Regions from separate parts of the Pseudomonas sp. JL23 genome, predicted to be linked through region 2. Evidence: predicted binding sites of a transcription regulator. Region 2 holds the regulator's gene; each other region holds the start of a gene.
What was found. Region 2 encodes FliA, which starts transcription of late flagellar genes. Its sites were predicted from a motif close to CTAAAGTTTNNNNNNNNNNNGCCGNTAA; they were not measured.

Region 1: a site for FliA is predicted at 4,821-4,848, ahead of AC1Z24_RS14070 (methyl-accepting chemotaxis protein). Genes of this name have one in related genera too.
Region 3: a site for FliA is predicted at 3,078-3,105, ahead of AC1Z24_RS00965 (methyl-accepting chemotaxis protein). Genes of this name have one in related genera too.
Region 4: a site for FliA is predicted at 2,802-2,829, ahead of AC1Z24_RS03375 (methyl-accepting chemotaxis protein). Genes of this name have one in related genera too.

Annotation. Positions count from the first base shown of each region.
Region 1 covers NZ_CM167795.1:3,006,748-3,014,103, forward strand. The annotation lists gene gspM (type II secretion system protein GspM) at 1-220, shown strand, start outside; gene AC1Z24_RS14060 (type II secretion system protein N) at 217-741, shown strand; gene gspD (type II secretion system secretin GspD) at 738-3,041, shown strand; gene AC1Z24_RS14070 (methyl-accepting chemotaxis protein) at 3,163-4,788, opposite strand; gene AC1Z24_RS14075 (NUDIX hydrolase) at 5,181-5,627, shown strand; gene AC1Z24_RS14080 (TetR/AcrR family transcriptional regulator) at 5,904-6,506, shown strand; gene AC1Z24_RS14085 (aldehyde dehydrogenase family protein) at 6,678-7,356, shown strand, end outside.
Region 2 covers NZ_CM167795.1:1,995,414-2,002,769, reverse strand. The annotation lists gene AC1Z24_RS09385 (chemotaxis protein CheA) at 1-1,625, opposite strand, end outside; gene AC1Z24_RS09380 (protein phosphatase CheZ) at 1,659-2,447, opposite strand; gene AC1Z24_RS09375 (chemotaxis response regulator CheY) at 2,467-2,841, opposite strand; gene fliA (RNA polymerase sigma factor FliA) at 3,098-3,841, opposite strand; gene fleN (flagellar synthesis regulator FleN) at 3,838-4,671, opposite strand; gene flhF (flagellar biosynthesis GTPase FlhF) at 4,787-6,115, opposite strand; gene flhA (flagellar biosynthesis protein FlhA) at 6,127-7,356, opposite strand, start outside.
Region 3 covers NZ_CM167795.1:197,489-204,844, reverse strand. The annotation lists gene AC1Z24_RS00980 (DUF6124 family protein) at 146-367, shown strand; gene AC1Z24_RS00975 (NorM family multidrug efflux MATE transporter) at 565-1,947, opposite strand; gene AC1Z24_RS00970 (LysR substrate-binding domain-containing protein) at 2,104-3,024, shown strand; gene AC1Z24_RS00965 (methyl-accepting chemotaxis protein) at 3,192-5,165, shown strand; gene AC1Z24_RS00960 (MFS transporter) at 5,141-6,553, opposite strand; gene AC1Z24_RS00955 (LysR family transcriptional regulator) at 6,768-7,356, shown strand, end outside.
Region 4 covers NZ_CM167795.1:688,033-695,388, reverse strand. The annotation lists gene AC1Z24_RS03385 (gamma-glutamyl-gamma-aminobutyrate hydrolase family protein) at 1-241, shown strand, start outside; gene AC1Z24_RS03380 (phosphocholine cytidylyltransferase family protein) at 331-1,044, shown strand; gene AC1Z24_RS03375 (methyl-accepting chemotaxis protein) at 1,124-2,734, opposite strand; gene AC1Z24_RS03370 (WG repeat-containing protein) at 3,016-5,250, opposite strand; gene dapF (diaminopimelate epimerase) at 5,374-6,189, opposite strand; gene AC1Z24_RS03360 (class I SAM-dependent methyltransferase) at 6,455-7,279, shown strand.

The DNA of each region.
Region 1 (7,356 bases), 1.0 Mb from region 2:
TCGTCAGGTCAAGGTCAGCCTCACGCTAGAGTGTGGCATCGAACCCTTGATGGCGATTTTGCACGAGCTGGAGTATCAGCGGCCGTTCCTGTTCGTCGATGAGATGAGCCTGCGTCGCGACGCCAGCGCGCCTCCTGAAGGTGGCGCCGGCAAGCTGGTAGTGCATCTGCTGGTACGCGGCTACCTGCAACCGGCCGCCATTGCCCAGGCCGCGCCATGATGGCCTCTTTGAAGGCGGCGGAGCGCGGCCTGATCGGCATCGCCATATTGTTGCTGTTACTCATTGTCGCAGTGCTCAGCGGTGTCGCTCACTCGCCCGATTGGCTGCCTGCTGCTACCCCACGTCAGGGTGCCGCCAACCGTCAGGCACCCGTCGTGCCCGTCGCCGAATTGTCAAGCCTGGCGAATACCTGGCAAACGCCGCTGTTCAGCACGGATCGTCGTCCTGATATCGCGCTGCACAAGACGCAGCAGGCGTCGAGTCTCAAAGGCTTGAGCCTCAGCGGTGTGATCCTCACCCGCGACGTGCAGGTGGCCTTCATTCGTCAGCAGAACGGCCCTGGGTTGACTGTCCGTCAGGGCGAACGTTTGCCCAACGGCTGGACCCTGAAAACCCTGGCCCCGCTGCAAGCCGTTTTTACGCTGGATGGCCGCAGCGAAACCTTGAGCCTGCCGGTGCTGAAGCTGCCACCGCCCTCGACCGAACCCCCGATTTCTCTTCCCCGTGAGTCCGCACCATGAAGGTTCCTTCAGACATTGCTACGTTACGCACACCCCTGCTTTGCCTGGCCGTCGCCGTCGCCCTCGGCGGCTGTGCGTCCTCGCCCGATAGCCTCGATCCAGACAGCGGGATGCTGCGTGAAGCATTACAAGGAACCGGTTCGCAACGTCCTGTGGTAGACCCGCGCAGCGAGCAGGCCCCGGTCGAGGTGCAACCCAATCAGGCTGCCACGGCGCCGACCCGCCAGGTGATCAAAGGCAATCAGCGCTTCGTGCGCGGGGCATCGCCGCAGGCGCCCGGCGCTGAGGCCGCAGTCGGCGATATTGTCTTCAACTTCACCAATCAGCCAATCCAGGCGGTGGTCAACAGCATCATGGGTGACCTGCTGCACGAGAGTTACACCATCGCCGAGGGGGTCAAGGGCGATGTCAGTTTCTCCACCTCCAAACCGGTGGACAAGAAGCAGGCGCTGTCGATTCTTGAAACCCTGCTGTCGTGGACCGACAACGCAATGATCCGTCAGGGCAACCGCTACATGATCCTGCCCGCCAGCCAGGCCATTGCTGGCAAGCTGGTGCCGGAAATGGCCGTGTCGCAGCCCTCTGCCGGGTTGTCGGCGCGGTTGTTTCCCTTGCGCTACATCTCGGCCACCGAGATGCAGAAGCTGCTCAAACCGTTTGCCCGGGAAAATGCCTTCCTGCTGGTCGATCCGGCGCGCAATGTATTGAGCCTTGCAGGTACCCCGCAAGAGCTTGCCAACTATCAACAAACCATCGACACCTTCGATGTCGACTGGCTCAAAGGCATGTCCGTTGGCGTGTTCGGCTTGCAGCGCGCTTCGGTGGGTGAGCTGATGCCCGAACTGCAAAAAATGTTCGGCCCCAAGAGCGGCATGCCATTGGCGGGCATGGTGCGTTTTCTGCCGATTGAGCGAACCAACTCGGTGGTGGCGATCTCTTCGCAGCCGCAATATCTGACCGAGGTCGGCGACTGGATTCATACCATCGACGAGGGCGGCGGCAATGAGCCGCAAATGTACGTCTATGACGTGCGTAACATGAAAGCCACGGACCTGGCCAAGTACCTGCGGCAGATCTACGGTAACGGCGCGATCAAGGAGGATGCGGCAGCCAAGGTCGCACCGGGCCTGCGTACGCGCTCGATGTCATCACTGACCAATGGCAGCGGCGTCGGCGGCATGGGCGGTGGTGCCGGTACTGGCGGAGTGAGCAGCGGCGTCGGTTTGAATGCAGGAATGAATCAGCAGGACAGCGCCACGGACAGTGAAGCGACTGACGACTCCGATGAAAGCGCTGACAGTGAAAACAGCGACAGCGCCGACAGTGAATCGCCCCAGGACGCGGACGATGCTGGCAATAAGAGTCTGGATGCGAGCACCCGAATCACCGCCCAAAAGAGCAGCAATCAGTTGCTGGTACGCACGCGACCGGCCCAGTGGAAAGAAATCGAGTCGGCCATCAAGCGCCTGGACAACCCGCCCTTGCAGGTGCAGATCGAGACACGCATTCTCGAAGTGAAGCTGACCGGTGAACTCGACCAGGGCGTGCAGTGGTATCTCGGTCGTCTCGCTGGCAACTCCACCAGTACCACCGTGGCTAACGCGTCCGGCAGCCAGGGCGCACTGGGCGCAGGCGGGGCAGGGCTGGGGGCCAGCGATTCGCTGTTCTACTCGTTTGTCAGCACTAACCTGCAAGTAGCGATTCATGCGTTGGAAACCAATGGCCGTACCCAGGTGCTTTCCGCACCGTCGCTGGTGGTGATGAACAACCAGAACGCGCAGATTCAGGTCGGTGACAACATTCCGATCAGCCAGACCACGGTCAATACCAGCAATTCGGACACTACCCTGAGCAGCGTCGAATACTTGCAGACCGGTGTCATCCTTAATGTTGTGCCGCGCATCAATCCCGGCGGACTGGTGTACATGGATATCCAGCAACAGGTCAGTGATGCCGACGACAGCAGTGGGACCACGGTCAACGGCAATCCACGTATCTCCACCCGTTCGGTGTCCACCCAGGTTGCGGCGCAGAGCGGCCAGACCGTACTGCTGGGAGGTCTGATCAAACAGGACAACGCCCAAAGCAGCAGCAGCGTGCCTTACCTGGGCCGCATTCCCGGCCTGCGCTGGCTGTTCGGCAACACCAGCAAGTCCAGGGACCGCACAGAATTACTGGTACTGATCACTCCGCGAGTCATCAACAGCAGCAGCCAGGCACGTCAGGTGACGGACGATTATCGCCAGCAGATGCAATTGCTACAGCCCCAGGCGACGGTGCAGGCCATGCCGACCCAATGATTGCCCCATTGGGCTTGTTTGTACTTTGAATTGTCCAGCGCGGTCATCGTCCACGGACTGCGCACGCCGTTGAAAACCGGTGGATGACCTGCATCTGTTGTACTTCTGATCCGAACGGATTTCAAAGCTTGAATCGGCCGACCATTTGATTGAGCTCGACGGCCAGGCGTGAGAGCTCATGGCTGGCAGAGTTGGTCTGGTCAGCCCCTTGCGAAGATTGCAGCGACAGATCCCGGATGTTAACCAGATTACGATCAACTTCCCGTGATACTTGCGCTTGCTCTTCAGCTGCGCTGGCGATGACCAGGTTTCGATCGGATATCAGATTAACGCTCTGAGTGATCTCCTCCAGCGCATCACCGGCACTTCTGGCTGCATCCAATGTGGCCTGGGCGCGGACACTGCTGTTTTGCATGGACGCCACGGCCTGACTGCTGCCTTGCTGAATGCCAGTTACCATCACTTCAATCTCTTGGGTTGATTGCTGAGTGCGGTGGGCGAGGGCGCGGACTTCATCGGCAACCACGGCGAAACCTCGTCCGGCTTCCCCCGCTCGTGCAGCTTCAATAGCCGCGTTCAGGGCCAGCAGGTTGGTTTGCTCGGCAATTGCACGAATCACATCCAGCACCTTGCCGATATCACGGGTTTGTTCTGCCAGGCGCCGAATCTGCTCAGCAGTGGTCCCAACGTCTTCATTCATCCGCTCAATTGCAGTGACTGTTTCCTGCACGCGCTGGCGGCCATGCATGGCTGAGGTGCTGGATTGTTGTGAGGCGGTCGACGTGCTGACGGCATTGCTGGCCACTTCCTCGACTGCGGCGGTCATCTCGTTAACGGCGGTGGCCGCTTGCTCGATTTCATTATTTTGTTGCTGAAGTGACCGTGACCCTTCCTCGGTCACAGCGTTGAGTTCTTCCGCGGCAGAAGCAACCTGGGTCGCAGACCCGGAGATTTGCTGCAGCGTATCGCGCAGATTGAGTTGCATCTTCTGCAAGGCTTTTTGCAAGCGCGATACTTCATCACGGCCTTGTGGTTCAACGGTCTGGGTCAGGTCACCACTGGCTACAGTTTCCGCAGCCTGCACTGCTTCATCCAGAGGACGAACAATGCTGCGCGTAAGAATCACTGCGAGCAGGAATGTCATGATCGCGGTGAGTACCAGCACCGCGATGATGATATTGCGCGCGGATACGTATTCACTGGAGGAGTCTGAAACAGCGGTATCGGAGTCCTTGCGATTGACTTCCAGAAGCCATTGAAGCAACGGGGCCATTTGATCGGAGTAACGCTTGAGGTCGCCATTGATCAGGCCAAGAAGCTCTGTATCCCGTTTCGCGAGCGATGCCTGGCGCAGCTTGTCCTGGGCAACGACGTAATTGGCGAGCGCCTCTTTGAACTGGCGAAACTTTTCAGCTTCTTCCGCACTGCCGACCAGGGGCGCATATTCCTCTACGCTCGCATTGACTTTTTTAGTCAGTACCTCAAGGCGTGCTTCGCCCTTTTCTATATCCGCCTGCGTGCGACCCACGGTGATGACATACGAGACGGTACGCAACCGCGTCGTCGTGTCCGCCAACTCTCCAAGTATGCGCGTTGATACCAGGCTGTCCTCGGCAATGTTCATGGTCGCGCTATGAAGCCCTTCCATTTTCTTGAGGCTCATGAGCCCCAGGAACAGTACGAGTAGCGCCATGATGCCGAAGCAGACGGACGCTCGGAGGGCTATACCAAGGTTACGTAATTTCATCAGCGCTGATCTCGACGGTAGATATTAAGATGTTATCGGCGGCGTGCCGATTAATATGAGAGTTGAATGAATCTATTCAGCGATGCGTCGACTGGCCGCGCGTCATCTCCAGCAGCGGCTGGCTAAACGTGTGCCTTTAGTTTGGAAAGCGCAGGTCGCGAACAGGCCCGCAACAGGTCGGGTGCGCGCCGACTTGGTAGTATTCTTATGTTGAGTGGCGACAAGGAGTTTCCTAAGTAAGTCAGCAATCAACTGATAGGCTCCGGTGTTGTAACGGGAGGCGCCCCATGTTCCATGAACGGCGAACAGTGCTACTTTCCAGGATCACCCCTTGTGGCCAAAATGACTGCGGGCGATCGGTGTATCCACGCTCCTGAACCCGAGAGGCTTACATGACGCTGTTCTCGCCGTTTTCCGGTGCCAAGATCGCCTTGCTTCACGATGATCATGTGCTGATCTATCAGCGTGATGACAAGCCTGGTATTCCATGGCCAGGACTGTGGGACCTGCCTGGGGGAGGGCGTGAGGATGACGAAACACCTCTGGCCTGTGCCGTGCGTGAAAGCCAGGAAGAGTTCGGCATAACGCCGCAAGCCGACTGGATCGTCTGGGAAAAAGTGTATCCGGGGCAGGCGAGCAATGGCCTCGATACCTGGTTCCTTGTCGCCGAAGTGCCCGCCGGGATCTTTGAGCAAGTGGTGTTCGGCGATGAGGGTCAACGCTGGGAAATATCCACTGTCACCGCATTCCTGGCGCGCGAGGATGCCATCGGACATCTGCAGAGACGTCTGCAGGAGTATCTGGATCATACAAAACATCAACCCCTGCAGCGGCGCTGAGTCGCAAGCCATCGTTCATATGCCTGTGCGCGTTGTGCACAGGTTGCCCGGATTGTCATCGCTTAAAGAGGTCCTCAAGGGGCGTTAATGCTTGCGGGCGCGCTATTCAAGTCAGGCTAGCGATGACACGCTGCTCTTAAACTCATTTCGCACCGCTTGTGTCTCTTTTGAGGTTAATGTCCGGAATCCTTGCAAATTCGTCATTGTCAGGCTGCCAAGACCTCAATAACATCCACTACAACAACTAGACGACTGGTCTATTCGGTGGTGAGTGTTATGGAAAAAGTCAAAAGCGGATTTGCCAGGCAGCACATCCTTGATACGGCGCAAAAGATTATCGGTGACAAAGGTTTTTCCGCTGTGGGATTGAACGAGCTGCTGAAAGCGGCGGACGTGCCGAAGGGCTCGTTCTATCACTACTTCAGCTCGAAAGAGGCGTTTGGCGAGGCGCTGCTGGAGAATTACTTCCGCAGTTATCTGACTGAGATGCAGAAGATATTCAACGGCGATGCGTTGGAAAGTCGCAACTTGTTCAGGTATCTGGATCGTTGGGTGGATAACCAGACCGCGCCCGTCGATGCCACCAAATGCCTGGCGGTAAAGCTTGGCGCTGAAGTTGCCGATCTGTCGGAGCCCATGCGGCAAAAGCTGCTTCAGGGCACCGCACAAATCATTCAATGCTTGAACGCAGCACTGGCACGAGGGCAGAAACAGGGGTCGATGAAGCTGAATGAGACACCTGAACAACTGTCAGCGCAATTGTATGCGTTGTGGCTGGGAGCCAGTGTCATGGCGAAGATTACCCATACAAGCGAGCCATTTGAGCAAGCCTTATTGATGACTCGGCGTGCGGTGGGGAACGAGGAAAAGTTGCAATGACATACGTAATGATCGAGCTACGAAGTGCCTGCAAACCTTGAGTGAAGCAGCGCTGACGATTCACCTTTTAGCTTAATTAAATCGCTCGCTGGATCAGCAGTCAGACAGCGTTTTTGTCTGATCGAAGGATCTCTGCGCGCAAAAATTGTGTAATACCAGGAGTATCAAATCATGGCCGCAGTGATTGACAGTACAACTTCAAACCGTCTCTTCGATGGTCCTTACTTTCTCAGCATCGCCGGTAAACTGGTGCAGACCCAGGCGTCGTTTGATGTCATGAATCCTGCCACTGGCCAGGTCCTCGCCAAGGCCCCGGCAGGCAGCGCGGAACAACTGGATGAGGCTGTCGCCGCGGCCAAGTCTGCTTTTAAAACGTGGTCCAAGCTCAGCTACGACGAGCGTGAGCAGTATCTGCTGGCTTACGCCGATGCGCTGCAGACCCATCGCGACGAACTTGCTTTGCTGCTGACCCTTGAGCAAGGCAAGCCCCTGAAAACCATGGCCGAGCCCGAAGTCGATCAGTCGATTTCATGGATCCGGCAGATCGCCGCACGACGTATTCCTGTGGAAATAGTCGAGGAAAACGACAGCCATATCGTTGAGCTGCACCACACGCCACTGGGTGTGGTGGGTGCGATCACGCCCTGGAATTTCCCAGTGCTGTTGGCCCTGTGGAAAGTCGCACCGGCGCTGATGACCGGCAACACCATGGTCATCAAGCCTTCGCCTTTCACACCCCTGACTACTTTGCGTTTCGGCCAGATCGCGCAGTCGGTATTTCCTGCAGGCGTACTGTCGGTGGTGTCTGGCGGCAATGAGTTGGGGCCGCAAATGACGGCTCATCCGGACA
Region 2 (7,356 bases):
GCCGGGTCCATGCCCTTGCCGTCGTCGGAGATCGACAGGAGGATATGGTCACCCTCCTGCTCCGCCGACAGTACGACCTTGCCGCCCCGTGGCTTGCCCGAGGCTTCGCGTTCTTCCGGAGTTTCGACACCGTGGTCGACCGCGTTGCGCACCAAGTGGACCAGTGGGTCGGCCAGGGCCTCGACGAGGTTTTTGTCCAGGTCGGTCTCTTCGCCGACCAGTTCCAGGTTGATTTCTTTCTTCAACTGCCGGGCCAGGTCGCGAACCAGTCGCGGGAAGCGCCCGAAAACCTTTTTGATCGGCTGCATGCGGGTTTTCATCACCGCGGTCTGCAGGTCAGCCGTTACCACGTCAAGGTTGGACACCGCCTTGGACATGGCTTCGTCGCCGCTGTTGAGCCCCAGACGCACCAGGCGGTTACGCACCAGTACCAGCTCGCCGACCATGTTCATGATTTCGTCGAGACGGGCTGTATCAACCCGTACCGTGGTCTCGGCTTCCGTCGCCGGTTTTTCTGGTGGCGGAGCCGCAGCAGCGGCAGGCGCGCGGGCAGGTGCTGGAGCTGCAGCAGGTGCGGCAGCCTTGGCCGGTTCTGCCTTGGCAGCGGCTGCTGGCGAGGCGGCCGGAGCCGGTTTGGCAGCAGGAGCGGCTGCAGCGGCGGCCGGCTTGGCCACCGCTGCTGGCGCGGCTACCGCAGCAGGCTCGAACTTGCCCTTGCCGTGCAGTTCGTCGAGCAGGTTTTCGAATTCATGGTCAGTGATTTCATCACTGGCCTTGCCGCCAGCAGCAGGGGCAGTCGCAGCGGGTGCGGCGGCGACTACGGGTGGTGCTGGCGCTGCGGCATCAAAGGAACCCTTGCCGTGCAGCTGATCAAGCAAGGCTTCGAATTCTTCGTCGGTAATATCACCCGACTCGGGGGCACCGGCAGCCGGTGCTGCAGGCTTGGCTGCAACCGGGGCGGCAGACACCGCATCCGGGGCGAACTGGCCCTTGCCGTGCAACTGGTCGAGCAGGGATTCGAATTCGCTGTCGGTGATCTCGTCACTGCCAGCCGCAGCCGGAGCCGCCGCTACAGGCGCGGCAGGAGCTGCCGCTGCAGCCTTGGCCGCATCGAGAGAGTCGAGCAGTTGCTCGAATTCATGATCGGTAATTTCGTCGGAAGCAGCCTCGACGGGAGCCTCTTCAACCACTGGCGCCGCCGCAACCGGTTCCGGTTCTGCAGCAACGTCCGCCGAAGCCGGTTCCGCCAGGCGAGCCAGGGCAGCCAGCAGCTCAGGGGTGGCAGGCGTGACGTCCGTGCGCTCACGCACCTGACTGAACATGCCGTTCACCGCATCGAGTGCCTCAAGGACCACGTCCATCAATTCCGAGTCGACGCGACGCTCACCCTTGCGCAGGATGTCGAAGACGTTCTCGGCGATGTGGCAGCACTCCACCAGCTCATGGAGCTGGAGGAAGCCGGCGCCCCCTTTTACAGTGTGAAAACCGCGAAAAATTGCATTGAGCAGGTCTGCGTCATCCGGTCGGCTTTCCAGCTCGACCAATTGTTCAGACAACTGCTCCAGAATCTCGCCGGCCTCTACCAGAAAATCCTGAAGGATCTCTTCATCGGCGCCGAAGCTCATTGGGGTGCTCCCTAAAATTAACCGTCAACAGACCTAGAAGCCCAGGCTCGATAGCAGATCGTCTACATCGTCCTGTCCCGATACAACGTCTTCACGCTTATCGGCATGAATCTGCGGACCTTCACCCTGGGACAGATGTTTTTCTGGATCATTTTCTGCGCGGATCGCTTCTTCGTCGTGTTGTATGCCCGCGAAACGATCGACCTGACTGGCCATCAGCACCAGTTTGAGCAAGTTGCTTTCAACTTCCGTGACCAACTGCGTGACCCGTTTGATCACCTGACCGGTGAGGTCCTGGTAATCCTGGGCCAGCAGAATGTCATTGAGATGAGCGGCGACCAGTGTTGTTTCCTTCTCGCTGCGCGACAGAAAACCGTCCACTTTGCGTGCCAACTCGCGAAACTCTTCGGCACCGACTTCCCGGCGCATGAAGCGTCCCCAGTCCTTGCTCAATTCCTTGGCATCGCTGCTGAGGCCATGCATCAGCGGTGTGCTTTGCTCCACCAGATCCATGGTGCGATTGGCCGCGCCTTCCGTCAGCCGAACAACATATGACAGGCGTTCGGTGGCATCAGTGATCTGAGACACTTCCTCGGCTTGCGGCATGTGCGGGTCAATCTGAAAATTGACAATCGCACTGTGCAGCTCACGGGTCAGTTTGCCGACTTCCTGATACAGGCCGCGGTCTCGGGTCTGGTTAAGCTCATGGATAAGTTGCACGGCGTCGCCGAACCGGCCTTTTTCAAGGCTGCTCACCAACTCCTTAGCATGTTTCTTCAGGGTCGACTCGAAGTCGCCCATTGACGAATCTTTGTGCTCCATAGCGCCCTCGCGGCCTACATCAGCTATTTACGCGCTCAAAGATTTTTTCGATCTTTTCTTTCAGCACCTGAGCAGTAAACGGCTTGACCACATAACCGTTCACACCGGCCTGTGCGGCCTCGATAATCTGTTCCCGCTTGGCTTCGGCAGTGACCATCAACACCGGCAAGTGACGCAGGCGTTCATCGGCACGCACCTGGCGCAGCAGATCGATACCGGACATGCCAGGCATGTTCCAGTCGGTCACGAGAAAGTCAAAGGCGCCACTTTGCAGCATCGGCAGGGCTGTTACCCCATCGTCTGCTTCAGACGTGTTGGTGAACCCCAGATCACGCAACAGGTTTTTAATGATCCGCCGCATCGTTGAAAAGTCATCAACGATGAGGATTTTCATGTTCTTGTCCAATTCGACCTCCAAGCAGTCTTTAACGCATTCAGTACCTGAACGCGCTGTTAAATCTAATACCGGCACAGCTCACCGGCTGCACTAAACGACGACGGGCTTGGCAAATAACAGGTGTCGAGCCCAAGGGCAACTACATTTGAAGGTCCCCCGCGACCCACTCCTGTCTTTCTATCTTCTTACCACGCAACGCTTTGCACAGCCGACCCACAGATTCGACGACACCCAAGGCCTCGCCAGAGATCTGTCAGCGCGCTCGCCACTCCCCCAAACGCCCTCGCAAACGAGCTGCGCACTGACTGTGTAACTGGCTGACACGCGATTCGCTGACCCCCAGAACCTCACCGATTTCCTTGAGGTTCAGCTCCTCGTCATAGTACAGCGCCAACACCAGCCGCTCACGCTCCGGCAAGTTGGCAATTGCGTCTGCCAACGCGGCCTGGAAACGCTCGTCTTCCAGATCGCGCGACGGTTCAAGTGATCCACTTGCGCCGTCCTCGTGCAGCCCCTCATGTTCACCGCCGTCCTGTAACAGGTCGTCGAAACTGAACAGGCGACTGCCCAAGGTATCATTCAAAATCCCGTAATAATCATCGAGACTCAATTGGAGTTCGGCAGCAACCTCGTGATCTTTAGCGTCACGACCGGTTTTCGCTTCAATTGAGCGAATTGCGTCACTGACCATGCGTGTATTTCGGTGTACCGAGCGCGGTGCCCAGTCCCCTTTGCGCACTTCGTCGAGCATGGCACCACGGATGCGAATGCCCGCATACGTCTCGAAACTGGCACCCTTGGTGGAGTCGTACTTGGTCGACACTTCCAGCAGGCCGATCATGCCGGCCTGGATCAGGTCCTCGACCTGAACGCTGGCAGGCAGACGGGCCAGCAAGTGATAGGCAATACGCTTGACCAGAGGGGCATAGCGCTCGATCAGCTCATACTGCGAATCCTTGGATGCCTTGCTGTACATACGATAGCCACTCGCTGTCATTGAACCGGTCCCGCGCTGGTCTGATGGACAAGGCGTTCGACGAAGAACTCCAGGTGCCCACGAGGGTTGGCGGGCAACGGCCAGGTATCGACCTTCTGGGCAATGGCCTTGAACGCCAGTGCACATTTGGAGCGCGGGAAAGCCTCATAAACGGCGCGCTGCTTCTGCACAGCCTTGCGCACACATTCATCGTAGGGCACGGCACCGACATATTGCAGGGCTACGTCAAGAAAACGGTCAGTCACCTTGGTCAGCTTGGCAAACAGGTTGCGCCCTTCCTGTGGGCTCTGAGCCATGTTGGCCAGGACCCGGAAACGATTCATGCCGTAGTCGCGATTGAGTAGCTTGATCAGGGCGTAGGCATCGGTGATGGACGTGGGCTCGTCACACACCACCAGCAGTACTTCCTGAGCTGCGCGCACGAAGCTGACCACCGATTCGCCGATCCCGGCGGCGGTGTCGATCACCAGCACGTCCAGGTTGTCGCCGATATCGCTGAACGCCTGGATCAGGCCGGCATGTTGCGCTGGCGACAGGTGAACCATGCTCTGAGTGCCGGAGGCGGCCGGCACGATGCGAATGCCGCCCGGACCCTGCAAGAGCACGTCGCGCAGCTCACAACGGCCTTCGATGACATCGGCAAGCGTACGTTTGGGCGTCAGGCCCAGCAGTACATCGACGTTCGCCAGGCCAAGGTCGGCATCCAGCAACATGACGCGCCGGCCGAGCTCAGCCAAGGCCAGTGAAAGGTTCACTGACACGTTAGTCTTACCGACGCCACCCTTGCCGCCGGTCACCGCGATCACCTGTACGGGATGCATGCTGCCCATGTTATCTCTTTACCTTGTCTTGCTTAGACCGAAGCCACATTGCGGGCTGCACGTTCAACGAAGAACAGTGCCTGGCAGACCATCGATGCAGATACATTCCTGTGTATTGCCTCACTCAGCCCACTCTCTTGCTGGGGTTGTGATACAGATCGGCAAACATGTCAGCCATCGCTTCCTCGCTAGGCTCTTCCTGCATCTGCACATTCACCGCACGGGTCACCAACTGGTGCCGACGGGGCAGATGCAGATCGTCTGGTATACGCGGCCCATCGGTAAGATAGGCCACGGGAAGTTCGTGACTGATCGCAAGGCTCAGCACTTCGCCAAGGCTTGCGGTCTCGTCGAGTTTGGTCAGGATGCAACCGGCCAGGCCACAGCGCTTGTAGCTGTGATAGGCGGCGGTCAGCACCTGCTTCTGGCTGGTAGTGGCCAGGACCAGATAATTGCGTGCCTTGATGCCGCGACCGGCCAGGCTTTCCAGTTGCAGACGCAGGGCCGGGTCGCTGGCCTGCAGGCCGGCGGTATCGATCAGCACCACGCGCTTGCGCAGCAGCGGCTCCAGCGCCTGAGCCAGGGACTGGCCCGGATCGACGTGGGTCACCGGCACATTGAGAATGCGGCCCAGGGTCTTGAGCTGCTCCTGGGCGCCGATACGGAAACTGTCCATGCTCACCAGAGCGATGTTCTGCGCGCCGTACTTGAGCACGTAACGCGCCGCCAGCTTGGCCAGCGTAGTGGTCTTGCCCATGCCGGCAGGACCGACCATGGCAATCACGCCCGCCTCTTCCAGAGGTTCGATTTCCGGCACCACGATCATCCGCGCCAAATGCGCCAGCAGCAGGCGCCAGGCCTGACGCGGCTCATCGACATCCGGAATCATCGCCAGCAGGTCGCGCGACAACGGGCCGGACAGGCCGATACGTTGCAGGCGGCGCCACAGGTTGGCCTGCTGCGGGCGGCTGCCCTGCAACTGGGTCCAGGCCAGAGAGCCGAGCTGGACTTCCAGCAGCTCGCGCAGGCCATTGAGTTCGGAACGCATGGATTCGTAGGCGCGCTGGCCACTGGCCGGTTGCGCAGCAGCAGGCGCGCTGGAATAGGTAAGCGGACGTGGCGGCTCTTCGAGGGTCGGCTCGATATGGGTATCTGTGGCATCCAGCGGCAGCCCGGCGAACAACTGGCGGTTAGTCGCACCGACTTCACCCCGATTGCTCAGCTCGGCCTGGGCGGTAACGATGCGCGACTGCGTCTTGCGCAGTTCGTCTTCGAGCTCAATGTTCGGCACACGCGGCGCCAGCGCCGAGAGTTTGTAATCCAGCGCGGCAGTCAGCTCGACACCGCCAGCAATACGCCGGTTGCCGATGATGGCCGCTTCAGCGCCCAGCTCATCACGAACCAGTTTCATGGCCTGACGCATATCGGCGGCGAAAAATCGCTTAACTTGCATGACTCACTACCTCAGCCGTTGGGCCCGACAGTCGCTACGATGGTGACTTGCTTGTTGTCCGGAATTTCCTGGTACGCCAGAACGTGCATGTTCGGTACGGCCAGTCGGCCAAAACGCGAGAGCATTGCACGGACGGGACCTGCGACCAGCAGAATCACCGGCTGACCCTGCATTTCCTGGCGCTGGGCAGCTTCGATCAGTGAACGCTGGAGCTTTTCAGCCATGCTCGGCTCAAGAAGAACGCCTTCTTCCTGACCCTGACCAGCCTTCTGCAAACTATTGAGCAATATTTGTTCCAACCTTGGTTCCAGCGTGATGACAGGCAGCTCCGGCTCAGTCCCCACAATGCTTTGCACGATTGCGCGACTCAGACCGACCCGCACTGCCGCCACCAAAGCGGCGGTATCTTGACTCCGCGCCGCGTTGTTGGCGATGGCCTCGGCGATGCTGCGGATGTCCCGTACCGGCACCTGCTCGGACAGCAGCGCCTGCAAGACCTTGAGCAACGCTGATAGCGAGAGGATCCCCGGCACCAGCTCTTCAGCCAGCTTCGGCGAGCTCTTGGACAGCAATTGCATCAGTTGCTGCACCTCCTCATGGCCGATCAACTCATGAGAATGCTTGTAGAGAATCTGGTTCAAGTGCGTGGCGACCACGGTACTGGCGTCCACCACCGTGTAGCCGAGGGACTGCGCCTGAGGCCGCTGGCTGATTTCGATCCACACCGCTTCCAGGCCGAATGCCGGATCCTTGGCAGTGATGCCATTGAGCGTGCCGAAAACCTGGCCTGGATTGATCGCCAGCTCGCGCTCCGGGTAGATCTCGGCTTCGGCCAGGGTCACACCCATCAGCGTCAGGCGATAGGCGCTGGGCGCCAGATCGAGGTTGTCGCGGATGTGCACGGTAGGCATGAGAAAGCCCAGCTCCTGGGACAGCTTCTTGCGCACGCCCTTGATCCGCGCCAGCAATTGCCCGCCCTGATTGCGATCCACCAAAGGAATCAGGCGGTAGCCCACTTCCAGGCCGATCATGTCGATCGGCGTCACGTCATCCCAGCCCAGTTCCTTGGAGTCCTGGACCCGGGTCGGCGATGGCAGCAGTTCCTGTTGACGCTGAACCTCGGCCAACGCCTGAACCTTGACCAAATTCTGACGACGCCACAGCAGGTAGGCACCGCCCAGCGCCAACATACCCATGCCGAGGAAAGAGAAGTGCGGCATGCCGGGCACCAGACCCATGAC
Region 3 (7,356 bases), 1.8 Mb from region 2:
CAGGCACTTTATGGCAGCTATGTTCGGGCAGACTTCGGTCTGGCCGAGGGACTCCTCACTCGGTTTTCCACCCCGTTCATAGCTGCCACCTCTTCGCCGTGTGGAAACGGTAAGGAGATGGCTCCGGAAATTGAGGAGTTACACCATGATTAAAAAGCTAATCCCCGATCCACCCCACACCACCGAAGAAACGTTGATCCGCATCTTCGACCTGCTGCGCAGCGCCGCAGCGGTGATGTATGAATCCGGCGATCAACAAAGCGGTACTAACCGCCATCTGGCATTTGCGGCGTTGTATCTGGTCGATATGGCCAAGGCGCTGGCGGATCATCAGATCCAGTCGTTCCATGAGCCGCGCACGGCCTAATCTCACAATTTAAGACCAAACCGTGGGAGCGGGATCCAACTGTGGGAGCGAATTCATTCGCGAAGAGGCCAGTCCATTCGACACATTCTCATCGACTGAAATATAGCTTTCGCGAATGATTCGCTCCCACAAGTCGCCCACACAAATAGCTCCCACGGTTCGCTCCCACAAATCGCTCCAGACAGGTCGAGCGAGCGTCACCCCATCACCACCGCACCCGCCGCCTCGCGCCGCAGCAACCGCGTGGTCTTGCGTTCAAATGCATAGGTCAGTGCCACCGCCGAGCACAGCAGCCCCAATGCCAAGCCCCACCACACACCCACGGCGCCGTCGGTGGTGTAGAACCCCAGCAGCCATGCCGCCGGGGCCGCCACTAGCCAATAGCAACCGAGGCCAATGAGGAAGGTGGTCTTGGCGTCCTTGAAGCCGCGGATCGCGCCCATAGCGATGGTCTGGGTGCCGTCGAGGATTTCGAACCAGGCGGCAATCGCCAGCAGTTGCGTGGCCAGGGCCACAATCGGCGCGAACTCGGGGTTGTTGATGTCGAGGAACAGGTTGATCACCTGATGAGGCGCCAGCCAGAACAGGATGCCGAAGCACAGCATCACCATGGCGCCAAAGGCGATGCCGACACGCCCGGCGGTACGCGCCAGCAGCAGGTTACCCGCGCCGTAATGCAAGCCGATGCGCATGGTCACGGCGTAGGAAATGCCCACGGGAATCATGAAGGCCATGGACACCGACTGCAGGGCGATCTGGTGCGCCGCCATCTGGTTGCTGCCCATGGCACCCATGCAAAAGGCCGCAAAGGTGAACAGGCCGACTTCCACTGCGTAGGTCCCGCCGATGGGCAGGCCCAGGCGCCACAGCTCCTTGAGATGCTGCAACGACGGCGACCAGAAGCCCTCGCGGATCGGGAAAGCGGCATAAGCCGGATGCTGGCGAATATGCAGGGCCAGCAGCGCCGCCATGCAGTTGGTGACAATCGCCGTGACCAGACCGATACCCATCAAACCCAGGTGCGGCAAGCCGAACAGGCCGTGAATAAAGGCATAGTTGAGGCCGAAGTTGGCGGCAGCGCCACCGAGGCTGATGGCCATCACCGGACCCGCGCGGCCCAGAGCGCTGGTAAAGCCGCGCAGGGCCATGAAAGTCAGCAGGCCGGGCAGGGCAAAGGGCAGGGTGATCAAAAACTGACCCGCCATATGCACGTTGGCTTCTTCCTGACCGAACAGATAAAGAATCGGCTCCAGATTCCATAGCAAAACCGCCGCGATCAACGCCATGCCCCAGGCCAGCCAGACCCCGGCCTGGATCAGCCGGGTGGCACCCAGGGTGTCGCCAGCACCGTGGCGAATGGCAACCAAAGTGCCCACCGCCGCCATGACACCCACGCAAAAGAACGAAATCAGGTTGTAGCTGGCCACGCCCAAGCCGCCACCGGCCAGGGCTTCAGGACCCAGATGGCCCATCATCACGGTATCGGTGAAGACCATCAGCATATGCGCCATCTGCGAGGCGATCAGCGGCCCGGCCAGACGCAGGATGACCCAAAGTTCTTTGATGGCGGGTTGTTGCATGGCGCGACACTCATTTCACAGGCATTGATGAGCGGCTCATTCTCATGATTTAGCAGCCGCTGCACAAAGGGATAAATCCGATCAGTTGCATGAGTTAAACTCATGCAGCCGTTTCTACACTCATTACCCCTCCAGCCAGCCATAGGAAAGTTCTGAATGCCTCGTAGCCTTCCTCCTCTTTACGCCCTGCGCGCATTTGAAGCGGCGGCGCGGCACAGCTCTTTCACTCGCGCGGCACAAGAGTTGTCGATCACGCAAAGTGCGGTGAGCCGACACATCCGTACTCTGGAAGAGCACTTCGCCTGCCGCCTGTTCCAGCGCAGCGGGCGCAATATCCAGTTGACCGAGGCGGCGCGCACGCTATTGCCTGGCGTGCGCGAAGGCTTTCTGTCGCTGGAGCGGGCGTGCAGCATTCTGCTGACCGAGGAGGGCATCCTGCGCATGAAGGCGCCGTCGACCCTGACCATGCGCTGGCTGTTGGCGCGGCTCAGTCGCTTCCGCCATTTGCAGGTCGGTAATGAAGTGCAACTGACCAGCGCCTGGATGGACATCGACAGCGTGGACTTCTCTCAGGAACCGTTCGACTGCGCAGTCCTGCTCAGTCATGGGCATTTTCCTGCGGACTGGGAAGCCACATTGCTGTTCCCGGAATGGCTGATTCCGGTTGGCGCACCGACCTTGTTGCAGGATCAACCCTGGGATGTCGAACGCCTGGCCAGTGCCGAACTGCTGCACCCCACGCCTGATCGCCGCGACTGGCGCAATTGGCTGGAGCGCATGGGGTTGTCGGATCAGGTCTCGCTCAAGGGCGGACAGGTATTCGATACCCTGGAGCTGGGCATGATCGCGGCGGCCCGTGGCTACGGGGTGTCCATGGGTGATTTGCTGATGGTGGCCGAAGATGTGGCGCAAGGCCGCCTGAGTCTGCCATGGCGCACGGCGGTGTTCAGCGGCGAAAACTATTACCTGGTCTGGCCCAAGACGCGCCCCGGTGGCGAGCGCTTGCGGCGCCTGAGCGAGTTTTTGCAGAGCGAAGTGCAGGCGATGGTCCTGCCTGAGGTGGAAATTCTAGGCTAAGTGCCATTTGGCCATGCGAACCCGCAAACGATTGGCTATACCCACATGTAGGACTCAAGTATTAGTTCTGTCGGCCGAATCTGTACGTATGTACCATTCGGTCCAACCTTATCCGTCATTGAAGTGAGTCGAGGCCAGGATAGCCCGATCTTTCTCCAGGAGTTTTCATGTCTCAACCCCGCGCCCGTATTGCCTCGCAACTGGGCCTCGCCCTGGCCGTCATTCTGGCTGTGGTCATCAGTGCCAGTACCTTGTTCGCCTTGCGTTCTCTGGACGATGCCAATCTGGATATCCGCGAAGAGCATATGAGCAGCGAAGCACGCTTGCTCGCCGACCAGCTCAACACCTTTCATAGCACCCTGCGCGACAGCACCCAGCGCTTGAGCGGGCTGTTCGAGCAGCGTTTCGCCAGCGGCCTTACGGTTGCGGCAGACAAGCAGGTCAACGTCGCCGGCATCCAGAGCCCAAGCCTGCTGCTGGGCGACACGGTGATCAATAACGATTTCACCCAGGCCGATGACTTCCGCAAGATGACCGCCGGTGTGGCGACCGTCTTCGTGCGCAATGGCGAGGATTTCATCCGCATCAGCACGTCACTGACCAAACAGGATGGCTCCCGGGCCATCGGCACCCTGCTCGACCGTGCCAGCCCGGCGTATGGCCGCTTGATTGCCGGCCAGAACTACGTCGGCCGCGCCCTGTTGTTCGGGCGCAACTACATGACCCAATACACCCCGGTGCGCGACAGTAGCGGCAAAGTGATTGCGGCGCTGTTCGTCGGCTTCGACTACACCGAGGCGCAGAACGTCCAGTTCGAAAACCTGAAAAACTTCCGCATCGGCGACACCGGTTCCCTGGCCCTGCTTGATGAACAGAACCATTGGCTGGTAGCGCCTGCGGACATCAACTCGCCGGACGATGCCGCCAGGACGGTCGCTGCATTCACCCAGAAACCGGGCGTTGGCCACTTCTGGAACGACGGTAAACAAGACATCTATAGCGTCGCCATGCCTTTTACCGGTGGCCCGTGGACCGTGTTGGCCAGCATGCCCCGCGCGGAAATCAGTGCCATGACCTGGAGCGTCGGTACTCAATTGGCCATCGGTAGCCTGTTGGCCATGCTGATCGCCGTGGGCGCGGCGATCTGGCTGTTGCGCAGCAAACTGCGTCCGCTGGCCGCGCTGGTATTGCAGGCCGAGGCCCTGGGCGCCGGCAACCTGAGCGTGCGCTCAAAAGTCAGCAACGACGAAATCGGCCAGTTGGCCCACGGCTTCAACACCATGGGCGAGGCGCTGTCGACCATGGTTTCCCATATCCGTGTCGCGGCGCAGGAAGTCAGCACCCGTGCCCATAGTCTGTCCGGCCTGTCCAGCGGCGCCCACGAAGGCATGGAGCAACAGTCCGGCGAGATCACCAGCATGGCCGGTGCGGTGGAGGAGTTCAGCGCCACTTCCCTGAATATCGCCGACAACATGACCAGCACCGAGCGCCTGGCCCAGGACAACGCTCAACAGACCCGCATCGGCCGCAACTCGATGCAGGAAGCCTCCACCTCCCTGGAGCAGATCGCCGGCTCGCTCAACAGCACCGCCAAAGTCATCGACACCCTCGGCCAGCGGTCGCAGGAAATCGGCAGCATCGTCGGCACCATTACCTCGATTGCCGAACAGACCAACCTGTTGGCCCTGAACGCCGCCATCGAGGCCGCCCGCGCCGGTGAAGCCGGACGCGGGTTTGCCGTGGTCGCCGATGAGGTGCGCAGCCTGGCCTCGCGCACCCGCCAGGCCACCGACGAAATCTCCGGCATGATCGCCAGCATTCAGCAGGAAACCGGCAACGCCATCAGCACCATGCAGGAAGGCAATGCCCTGATGCAGGAAGGCCTGAAGCTCAACGCCAACGTGGCTGCCGCTTTGGCGCGCATCGACGAACAAAGCCGCAGCGCCGGTGAGCAGTTCGCCGCTATCACCACTGCCACTCAGGAACAAAGCAGCACCGCGACCCTGCTCAGCAGCAACCTGCAAAGCATCGCCCTGGGCAACAGCGAGCAGCGCGAAGTGGTGTCGCACTTGGCCGACACCGCTCGGGAGCTGAACGCACTGGCGGCGGAACTGACTCAAGAAGTCGACCGTTTCCGCTGATTGCAGGCCCAGGCAATCGCTATCGCCAGCAGGATCAGTCCTGCGGCGATGGCGAAAGTGCAGCTTGTGCCGTGGGCAATTGCCTCGGCATCGGCACGACTGATATCGGTCGTGCGCGAGGCCGCAGAGAAGACCGCGCCCATCACCGACACCCCGCTGATCAAGCCCAGATTGCGTGACAGGCTGAGTGTGGCGGAAATCACACCGCGCTGATCGGCACGCACGCCGCTCATGATCCGCGTGTTATTGGCTGCCTGAAACAGCGCGTATCCGGCGGTCAGCAACATGATCGGCAAGACATAACCCGCCACGCCGAAGGTGTTTGGTAACAGCGCCAGTACGCTGCAACCCAGCGCCATGCCCAGCAGCCCAAGTGACGTCATGAACGGGCTGCCAAAGCGGTCGACCAGGCGCCCGGCGGGCATTCCGGCACACACCGCCGTCAGCGGCCCCACAGACAAGGTCAGACCCACCGCTGCCGTCGCCAATCCCAGACTGTGAGCCAGGTAAAACGGCCCGACCACCATGGTCGTTGCGATCACCGTTGCCACCAGCAGGGTCATCGCCAACCCCCCACTGAGCGTGCCCTCGCGGAACATCGCCAGGCGCAGCAAGGGTGCCGCCACTCGCGACTCGCCCCAGACAAACAGCCCCGCACCGCAAGCCGCCACGCCCAGCAGCGGACCATTGTGCGAACTGAGTGTCATGGAAAGAGCGAAAGCAATCAGGGTCAGGGCCAGTAGCAGCGTGCCAAGCCAGTCAAAAGCCGGCCGCTGCCGCGATTGCGCAAGGTTATCCACAGGCAGATAGCGGTACACCAGCCATAAGCAGATCAGCCCCAGCGGCAGATTGACCACAAAGATACTCGGCCAGCCGAAATGCCCGATCAGCACACCGCCCAAGGATGGACCAAGCGTCGTGCCGAACGCCGACATGCTGCCCAGCAGACCCATGGCGCTGCCGGTCCGGGCCTTGGGTACAGCCTCACCGACCAGGGCCATGGTCAGGGCCAGCATGACTGCCGCGCCCAGCCCCTGCGCCGCCCTGGCTGCGATCAGCATCCATAAGGTCGGCGCCAATGCGCAGAGCAATGATGCGCAGCTAAAAACGACGATGCCGACCAACAGCAACCGGCGTCGCCCGACCAAATCGCCGAGACGCCCGGCGCTGACAATCAGCGAGGTAATCACCAACAAGTAGGCCAGTACAATCCACTGTACCTGTGGGAAAGAAGCGTCAAACACCTGAGCCAGGGTCGGCAGGCCGACGTTGGCGATACTGGCGTCCAGCGAGGGCATCAGCATCGACAGGCACAGGCCGATAAGGGCCCAGCGGGTTTTGTTGTCAGAAAGGTTCGATGCAGATGCAGGAATGGATGACTCGCTCATGAAATGGCTCCCCTGGAGTGATCAAGCACTGTTGGAGCGAGGCTTGCCCGCGAAGAACGATGACGCGGTGCAACTGACACACCGCGCCGCTCAATTCGCGGGCAAGCCTCGCTCCCACAAAGCAATGAGGGAAGCCTATGCTTGTGCCACACATGGCGGAAGGCGCACGCTATACAGTTAATACCTGCAGCCAACGCCCCATATGGATAACGCCATGTCGACACCCGACTTCAATCTGCTGATCGCGCTGGATGTCTTGCTCGCCGAAGGCAGCGTCGCCCGTGCCGCCCGGCGTTTGCAGCTCAGCGCGTCGGCCATGAGCCGGACCCTGGCGCGGCTGCGGGAAACTACTGGCGACCCGTTGCTGGTCCGGGCCGGACGCGGCCTGGTGCCGACGCCCCGGGCACTGGAGCTGCGTGAGCGTGTCGCACAACTGGTGCAGGACGCCGAAGCCGTATTGCGCCCGGCCGAGCAGATCGACCTTTCGCAGTTACAACGCACCTTCACCCTGCGCAGCCGCGATGGCTTCGTGGAAAACTTCGGCGCCGCTTTGATCGCCCGCCTCGAACAGGACGCGCCGCACGTACGCCTGCGCTTCATGGCGAAACTGGACAAGGACAGCAGCCTGCTGCGCGACGGCACGGTCGATCTGGAAATTGGCGTCGTCGGCAGCAGCGCCAGCCCCGAGGTGCGTTCGCGGATACTGCTGCGTGATCGCTTCGTCGGCGTGGTGCGCGCGGGCCATGCACTGAGTCACGGCGCCATTACTCCGGAGCGTTATGCATCCGCCCGCCATGTGCTTG
Region 4 (7,356 bases), 1.3 Mb from region 2:
TCATGTTCGAACCCGGCATAAACTGTCAGGAAAAATTGCTGCCGAGGTGAACAGTTATCACTGTTTTTCTCTTGCCGGCTGCCCACAGGAATTCGAGGTCCTGGCGCGCAGTGAAGAGGGAGAAATAGAAGCCATCCGACACCTTAGCCTGCCTTGGGAGGGCTGGATGTGGCATCCGGAACGAGAGGACGTTTTTGCATCACACGACTGTCTTCGACTCAGGCAATTGTTCGGTGAGTAAAAACGGCTCGAACGGACTGAAGCGCCAGCAACTGGAAGCCACCTCGCCGACGCTGATTCTCCTTCGAAACTTCATAAGGTAAAACTATCGTGAAAGCCATTATCCTGGCTGCCGGACGTGGCAGCCGCATGAAAAGCCTCACAGATGAACGCCCCAAATGCCTGGTCGAGTTGCGCGGAAAGAGCCTGTTGGCGTGGCAACTTACGGCACTGCGCGGTGCAGGTATTTCCGAGATAGCCATCGTGACGGGCTACAAGCGCGAATTATTGGCAGACCAAGGATTAACCGAATTCCATAACTCACGCTGGGCTGAAACCAATATGGTGTCGTCATTGGCGTGTGCCGACAGCTGGCTACAGGCCGAGCCGTGCATCGTGAGCTATTCCGATATTTTCTATAGCCCATCAGCGGTGCTGTCGTTGATGACATGCGACGCGTCTCTGGCCGTTACCTATGACCCGAACTGGCTGGAGCTGTGGACACGGCGTTTTGGCGATCCCTTGCTGGATGCCGAAACTTTCCGACTGACACCCGACAACACCCTGGCCGAAATCGGCAGCACAGCAAAATCGGTGAACGATATTCAGGGCCAATACATGGGGCTGTTGCGTTTTACGCCCGAAAGCTGGGCAGAAATAGTTCGGCTACGCGCAGGCCTGCCCCCGCAACAGCGTGACAAAGTGCATATGACAAATACCCTGCAACAGGTCATTGATGCGCAGCAGATCCCGATCCACGCCCTACCCTATGCCGGAGAATGGGGCGAGGTAGACTCGTCCGAAGATCTTTTTCTATATCAGTAAACGAGATGATCGGACCTGTATCGGGACAGGTATTGGCATAAACAAGGGAGGTGATTTAACTCGCCCTCCCTCCCGCAACCTACAACACAAATCGCGAAACCGACGTCTTCAACTCCTGCGCCAGCCGCTCCAGCGACTGCACATTGCTATTGGCCTGCCCTACCGATTCCGCAGTCGCTTCGACCATATTGGAAATACGCTCGATATTTTCCGCGACGCTGGCACTGGCCAGGCTTTGTTCGGTGGTTGAGGTAGCGACCTCACGGACCTGCACAAGCGTGGCCGACGCTTCGCGGTTGATGTCACGCAGGGCGGTGGCGGCTTTTTCAGCCATCTGCACGCCTTGCAGCACCTGCGGGGTGACGGCGCTCATACTGATGACCACGGAGCCGGTGTCATTCTGGATGGAGGTGATCATGCTGGTGATTTCCTCCGTGGCCAGTGAGGTGCGCTGGGCCAGGTTACGTACTTCGTCGGCGACCACGGCAAAACCGCGGCCTTGCTCTCCCGCACGGGCCGCTTCGATGGCAGCGTTGAGGGCCAGCAGGTTGGTCTGGCTGGCGATGTTCTTGATGACGCTGGCAATGCTGTCGATCTCATGGGTGCGTTTGACCAGGCCCTCGATCATGCCCGAGGCCTCCTCGACTCTGACCGACACATCCTGAATGGCCTTGGCGGCATCGTTGACCAGTTGCTCGCCGTCGGCGGCCAGTTGGGTGGAGCTGGCGGAGTTCTTTTCGGTTTCCCCGGCACTGTAGGAAATGTGCTCAATGGTTACGGACATTTCTTCGATGGCGGCCGCCGTGGCCGTGGTGGCGTCGGAAGTTTGCTGGGAAGCCGAGTCCAGTTGATGCATCTGCCCGGACAGTCCCACTGCGGCGTGGCCCAGTTCGACGGCGCCCTGCTGGATGGAGTGGATCATTTCCCGTAGGTTTTTCTGCATCTGCGCCACGCTGGTAAGCAGGCTGAGTTTGCCTGAGCTGTGGACAATCGTCTGGCTCAGGTCGCCATTGGTGATGCTGCCGACCACGCTGGCGGCATAAGACGGCTCTCCACCCAGGCTGCTGTAGATGCTCCGGGAAATACGCCAGGCGACGATCACTACAGCAACTATCACTACCAGGCCGATAATGATGAAGTTAAATGCCAGCCGCCAGTAAGCTTTCTCAATATCGGAAACAAACACGCCGAAGCCGACAAACCAGTTCCAGTCTTGTATCTGTGTGACACCATTTATTTTCGGTGCCATTTCTCCGGTATCGGGGTTCTTGGTGAAGTCATCGTAGTAATAGAACTTGGCCGTGGTCAGATTATCGATGTAGTTCTGGATGCTGGTTTTGCCGTTGGCCGCCTTGCCCATATCGATCTTGCCGACCTTGTCAGCGATGGCATGAACCAGCCCCATGCCGTCAATGCCCCGTGCCCAGACATAGGCGTTGGAGCCGTTGCGCATATTGGTGAGCGCTTCGACCGCTTTAGCCTGTGCTTCGGCGCGGCTAAGCTTGCCGCTTTTTTCCAGGCCCTGGAAATAACCGACCTGCTGCGCAGCGAGGCTGAGAACCGTATGGATTTCATTGCGCTTGTCGTCCTGCATGGTGGAGTGCAGGGTGTTCAAGGCCAGGCCGCCGATGATCGCGAGGCCGAGAATGGCCGTCAGTACCAGGATGAATAATCGATGGGATAACTTCACGTCCTTCTCCAATAAAAGCCCTAAGTCAAATCCCTAAGGGGCGTTAGTTGTGTTTATTAGATAATGGCTATCGGCTATTTATCGAAGGACTTTAGTTTTGGATCCAAAAAAATATGAGTGGCTAGTTTCGATCAATCGAAACTAGCTCGAACAGCATCAGAAGGTGAAAGGCAAGTGAAACTGCACGTGTGTTTAGATTAAAAAATTGTATATGCAGGACCGGTTCATCGATCAACCAAAGCCTCGCTCCAACGTATGACCTGCGATATCAGCCCTGCGCCTTATTCGGCCCGAACCGCATCGGTAGCCTGCTCGGCTTCGTCGCTATCACCCTCGCTGCTCGAATCGGTTTCGATCTCGTAGCTGTTGATCTGCTGGCCGTCAGCGTCATACACCAATATCCGCCCCTCTTTCTCCGGGTCGTAGATGCTGTATTGCGCGTCGTTGTTGTTGGCCGACACGCTGTAGGTGTTGTACCCGCCGAGTTTTTTGACGAGTTGGTTGTGCTTGTCGATCAAGACCAGGCCATCGAAGCCTTCCTCGGGTACAGCAGCCGCCAGCCGCGCCTGAAACGGACGGATCGACAGGTAGTTCAACGGAACGGTCAGCGCACCCTGCATATCGATAGCGCCATAGCGCTCACCCTTGCGCACCACTGCCATGCCATTGGAGAACGGCTGCACCTCGTCATAGGGCAACTTGAAAGGCAGGGTCTTGCCTTGTTGGTCGATAAAGGCAAAGGTTCGGCTTTTGCTGTTTTGTATCAGCAGCGGCTGCCCGGCCGCGAAGTCGCCCAGCACATCGAAACCGGCCGGGTTGAGTTTATTGCCGCTCAGGTCGTAAAGGTCATGGCGTTTGTCATCGGCTGAGGTGGTGTACAGGAAGCCTTCGTACTGGCGCACGCCACCAAAGCGCGGTGGCAGGAGTTCCTTGCCGTCGAGGGTATAGGCGCCGTAAGTCGGCTTGGACTCATACGTTTTGTCGCCCAGCCTGCCCACCAGGACATTGCCTTGCACCTGCGGGTTGACGAACTTCATCGGCACGCTGAAGGCCTGTTTCTTCATGCTGTAGATGCCGAAAGGGCCGTTGTCGTTGCGCTGCACCAGCATCAAGTCATCGTTGATCTGTTCTTCGATACCTGCAAAAGGCAAGGCCTTGAAGTTGAGGGTGCCGGGTTGCAGGTAGTAGTACTTGACCAGCACTTCAGACACGTCATCGCCGACCGACCGTTTACCGGTCACCACCCGGTAAACCCCGGCAACATCCAGGTAGTCGATGCCGATAAAAGTGGGCTTTATTTTCCAGGCGCCGGTGGCATCGACGAAGCCGACCAGATCGGATTTCTGATCGTGAGCGATATAAATGTCCTGAACCGGCAAGCGATTGGGCAGCATCAGCTCGGTCTTGCTGACTTGTACCGGGTCGTAGACCACTATCTCGACCCTGGCGGGTGTGTCGTCATACCGGTATTGGGCCTGAATATTCTTCAGGCTGCCTGCAGCGGGCTGAAGGCTGACCGCAAGTTTCTGCAGTTCATCCTGCAGGCTCTGGCTGTCGCGATACTGGCCGAAGCTGGCTTTTACTTTGAGCAGTGCGTCATACAACTTGCGCAGGCTGGCCATTTCTTCGTCAGAAGGCAGGGTGCTGGAGTTGGAACTGCTGCTGCGCAAGCGCTTGCCTGACTCATCCAGCCCCTGCACGACAAAACTGTCGGCCCTGGGCGTGGAGATCATCAGCGCGGCGGCGTTATCCTGCAGCGACGTCAGGCGGTAGCGCTCGCTGCCCACCGTAACTTGCGGGTGATCTTTATCCAGCACGACCTTGTGATAACCGGGGTAGCTTTTATAGCTGACTTCCACGCTGACTTTATCGATGGGCTTGGCCGTATTCAGTTTGGCGTCGCTGCTGTAATAACCGGTTTCCTCATCATCGGCCTGCACTCGGGCCTCTACCACCGAATAGTCCTGTTCAGAGCCGTCGCGGAAATAAATACGCTTGAAGCGGTAGCGCTCCACCGATTCATTACTGGCGGCCGCTGCCTGTTTCCAGATGGCATCCAGCGCCTGAGTGTTCCATTTGGCCACCGAGCCCGGCACATCGATCACCTGACGAAAATCCACCGCGCCTGGAGCAAGTGCAGCCAGAGCCGCTTCGACATCCTTGCCGGTGAAGGGTTTGATGAGTTCGTCATAGGCTGGCACGACCGCCACTTGATCAACAGGCGTCGCTTTTACCGGGGTGATCTTGAGGGTCAGGCTGCTCAGCCGGTTGAGCGCATTGAGGGAGTCGCGGGTATCGGCGATCAGAAAGTTCAGGCGCTTCTGCGCGTCGGGCAACGACAGGGTGGCGATATCGTCCAGACCGCCCTCATTGAGCTGATCGGGAGCGAACTCTTCGCCACTGATCAACCCATCTTCCGAGCGACCGACCATGAAGGCGTAGGTCAGCCCCCCTGCCAGCAACAGGCCGACGACCAGAGTCGACAGCAGAACGGTCCTTGTCTTGTTGGTTTGCATGGTCATGAACTCTTGCGGCACAGCCGGGTGGCAGACACTGCTTGGTCCGGCCAGGTCCTCCTGAGTTCCCCGGCCCGCCGCAATGAGCGTACCGATTGGCAGGAATCACGACTGGTTCCGCTTTCAGGCGCGCAAAAAATGCTCGGCCAGGACGCCGGACTGTATCGGCTCCACCGAACCGGTGAGGATCACCCCGCCACTGCCGTCCCAGCTCACCTTCAGGGTGCCGCCGTCACACTCCACTTCCACCGTGTTATCCAGCAGCCCGCGACGAATGCCGTTGACCACTGCGCCGCAGCAGCATGAACCGGAGCCCATGGGAATGCCGCCACCGCGCTCCCAGATGCGCAGGCGGATATGACCACGGTCGATGATCTGGACGAAATGCACGTTGGTTTTTTCCGGAAACAACGGATGAGTCTCGATCTGCGCGCCCATCAGCGCGATATCGAGGGTGGTCAGGTCGTCGATGAAATAGGTGCAGTGCGGATTGCCCATGTTGCACGCCGCTGGGGTCGCGGGCAGTGGCAGCAGCAGGGTGTCGGCGGCTTCGCCCAGGGGGATGTCCTGCCAGTCGAGCAGCGGCTTGCCCATGTCCACCGAGATGCGTTGATCGGCTTCGCGGTGGCAGGTCAGCAGGCCGCGGTGGGTTCGCAGTACGACCGAGGAAGTACCGGCCTCAGTCATCAACAGATCAGCCACGCCACGGGTGGCACTGCCGCAGGCATTGAGCTGCGTGCCGTTGGGGTTCCAGAACACCAGCCGCGCGGCTGCATCCGCGCAATCGAGGACGACCGCCAACTGATTGAAACCGATGCCGCAATGGCGATCGCCCAGGCGTCTGGCTATTTCAGGGGTGATCGGGTCAGCCTGGCCGCGCCGGTCGACCACCATGAAGTCATCGCCGTGGGCGTGCATCTTGATGAAACTGAGGGTCATACCTTGCCCTGCTGATGAAGATGTCATTTCGCCAAATTCTATTGTGTGGGAGCCGGGCGTGCCCGCGAAAGCGATTCGTCAGACACGAAAAAAGTATTGCCTGTACCGGCCTCTTCGCGGGCAAGTCGGAACGCCGCCCGCACGCTCCCACAAATATCAATCACGCTATAGAACATTTGGTTTGGACAACCGTAGAAAATGTGTGATCCCCACCCTGAAGCCCCGTGCTAACGTCGGCCGCACATGCACTTTTGCCAGGACGATCATGAACCGAAAGCTCGCGGCGTTGACCTTCGCCACCCTCCTCGCACCAAGCCTCAGTCAGGCCGCCCCGGCCGCAGCAAAAATCACCGACGAGCAATATGCCAGCGTGCTGGCCGGGCCATGGCGCGCACCGGAAAACAGCGTGCGCGATGGCTATCGCCACCCTGAGCAGACCCTGAAATTCTTCGGCCTGCAGCATAACCAGACGGTGATCGAAATCACCCCCGGCGGCGGTTGGTACAGCGAAATTCTTGCGCCGCTGCTCAAGGACCATGGCCATTACATCGCCGCCCTGCAAGCGCCGGCCTCGGGTGATTACTACAAGAAATCCGCCGATGGCCTGAAGCAGAAGTTCAAGGCCGATCCAACCCACTATGCCAAGGCCGGTTTTGTCGAGTTCGACCCCAAGGCGCCAGCGTTCGGCAAGCCGGGCTCCGCTGACCGCGTGCTGACCTTGCGCAACGTACATAACTGGGTGATGGCTGATGACGCGCCGCAGATGTTCGCGGCGTTTTTCAAAGTGCTGAAACCGGGCGGCGTACTCGGCGTGGTCGACCACCGTGCCAAGGACGGCGCCGATCTTGAGAGCATCAAGCAAAGCGGCTACCTGCCCACCGACTACGTGGTCAAACTGGCCACCGATGCAGGTTTCAAGCTTGAGGACCAGAGCGAAATCAACGCCAACCCCAAGGACACCAAGGACTACCCGGGCGGTGTCTGGACCTTGCCGCCGTCGTTGAAACTGGGGGATCAGGACCGGGCCAAATATGTGGCGATCGGCGAGTCGGATCGGTTGACGTTGCGCTTCGTCAAACCGGGGATATAAAGCCTTTGTGGTGCAATTTTGGGGGAGCTGACACACGCCTCTGACAGCGCCCTGTCACGAGGAATAAATAGTCCACG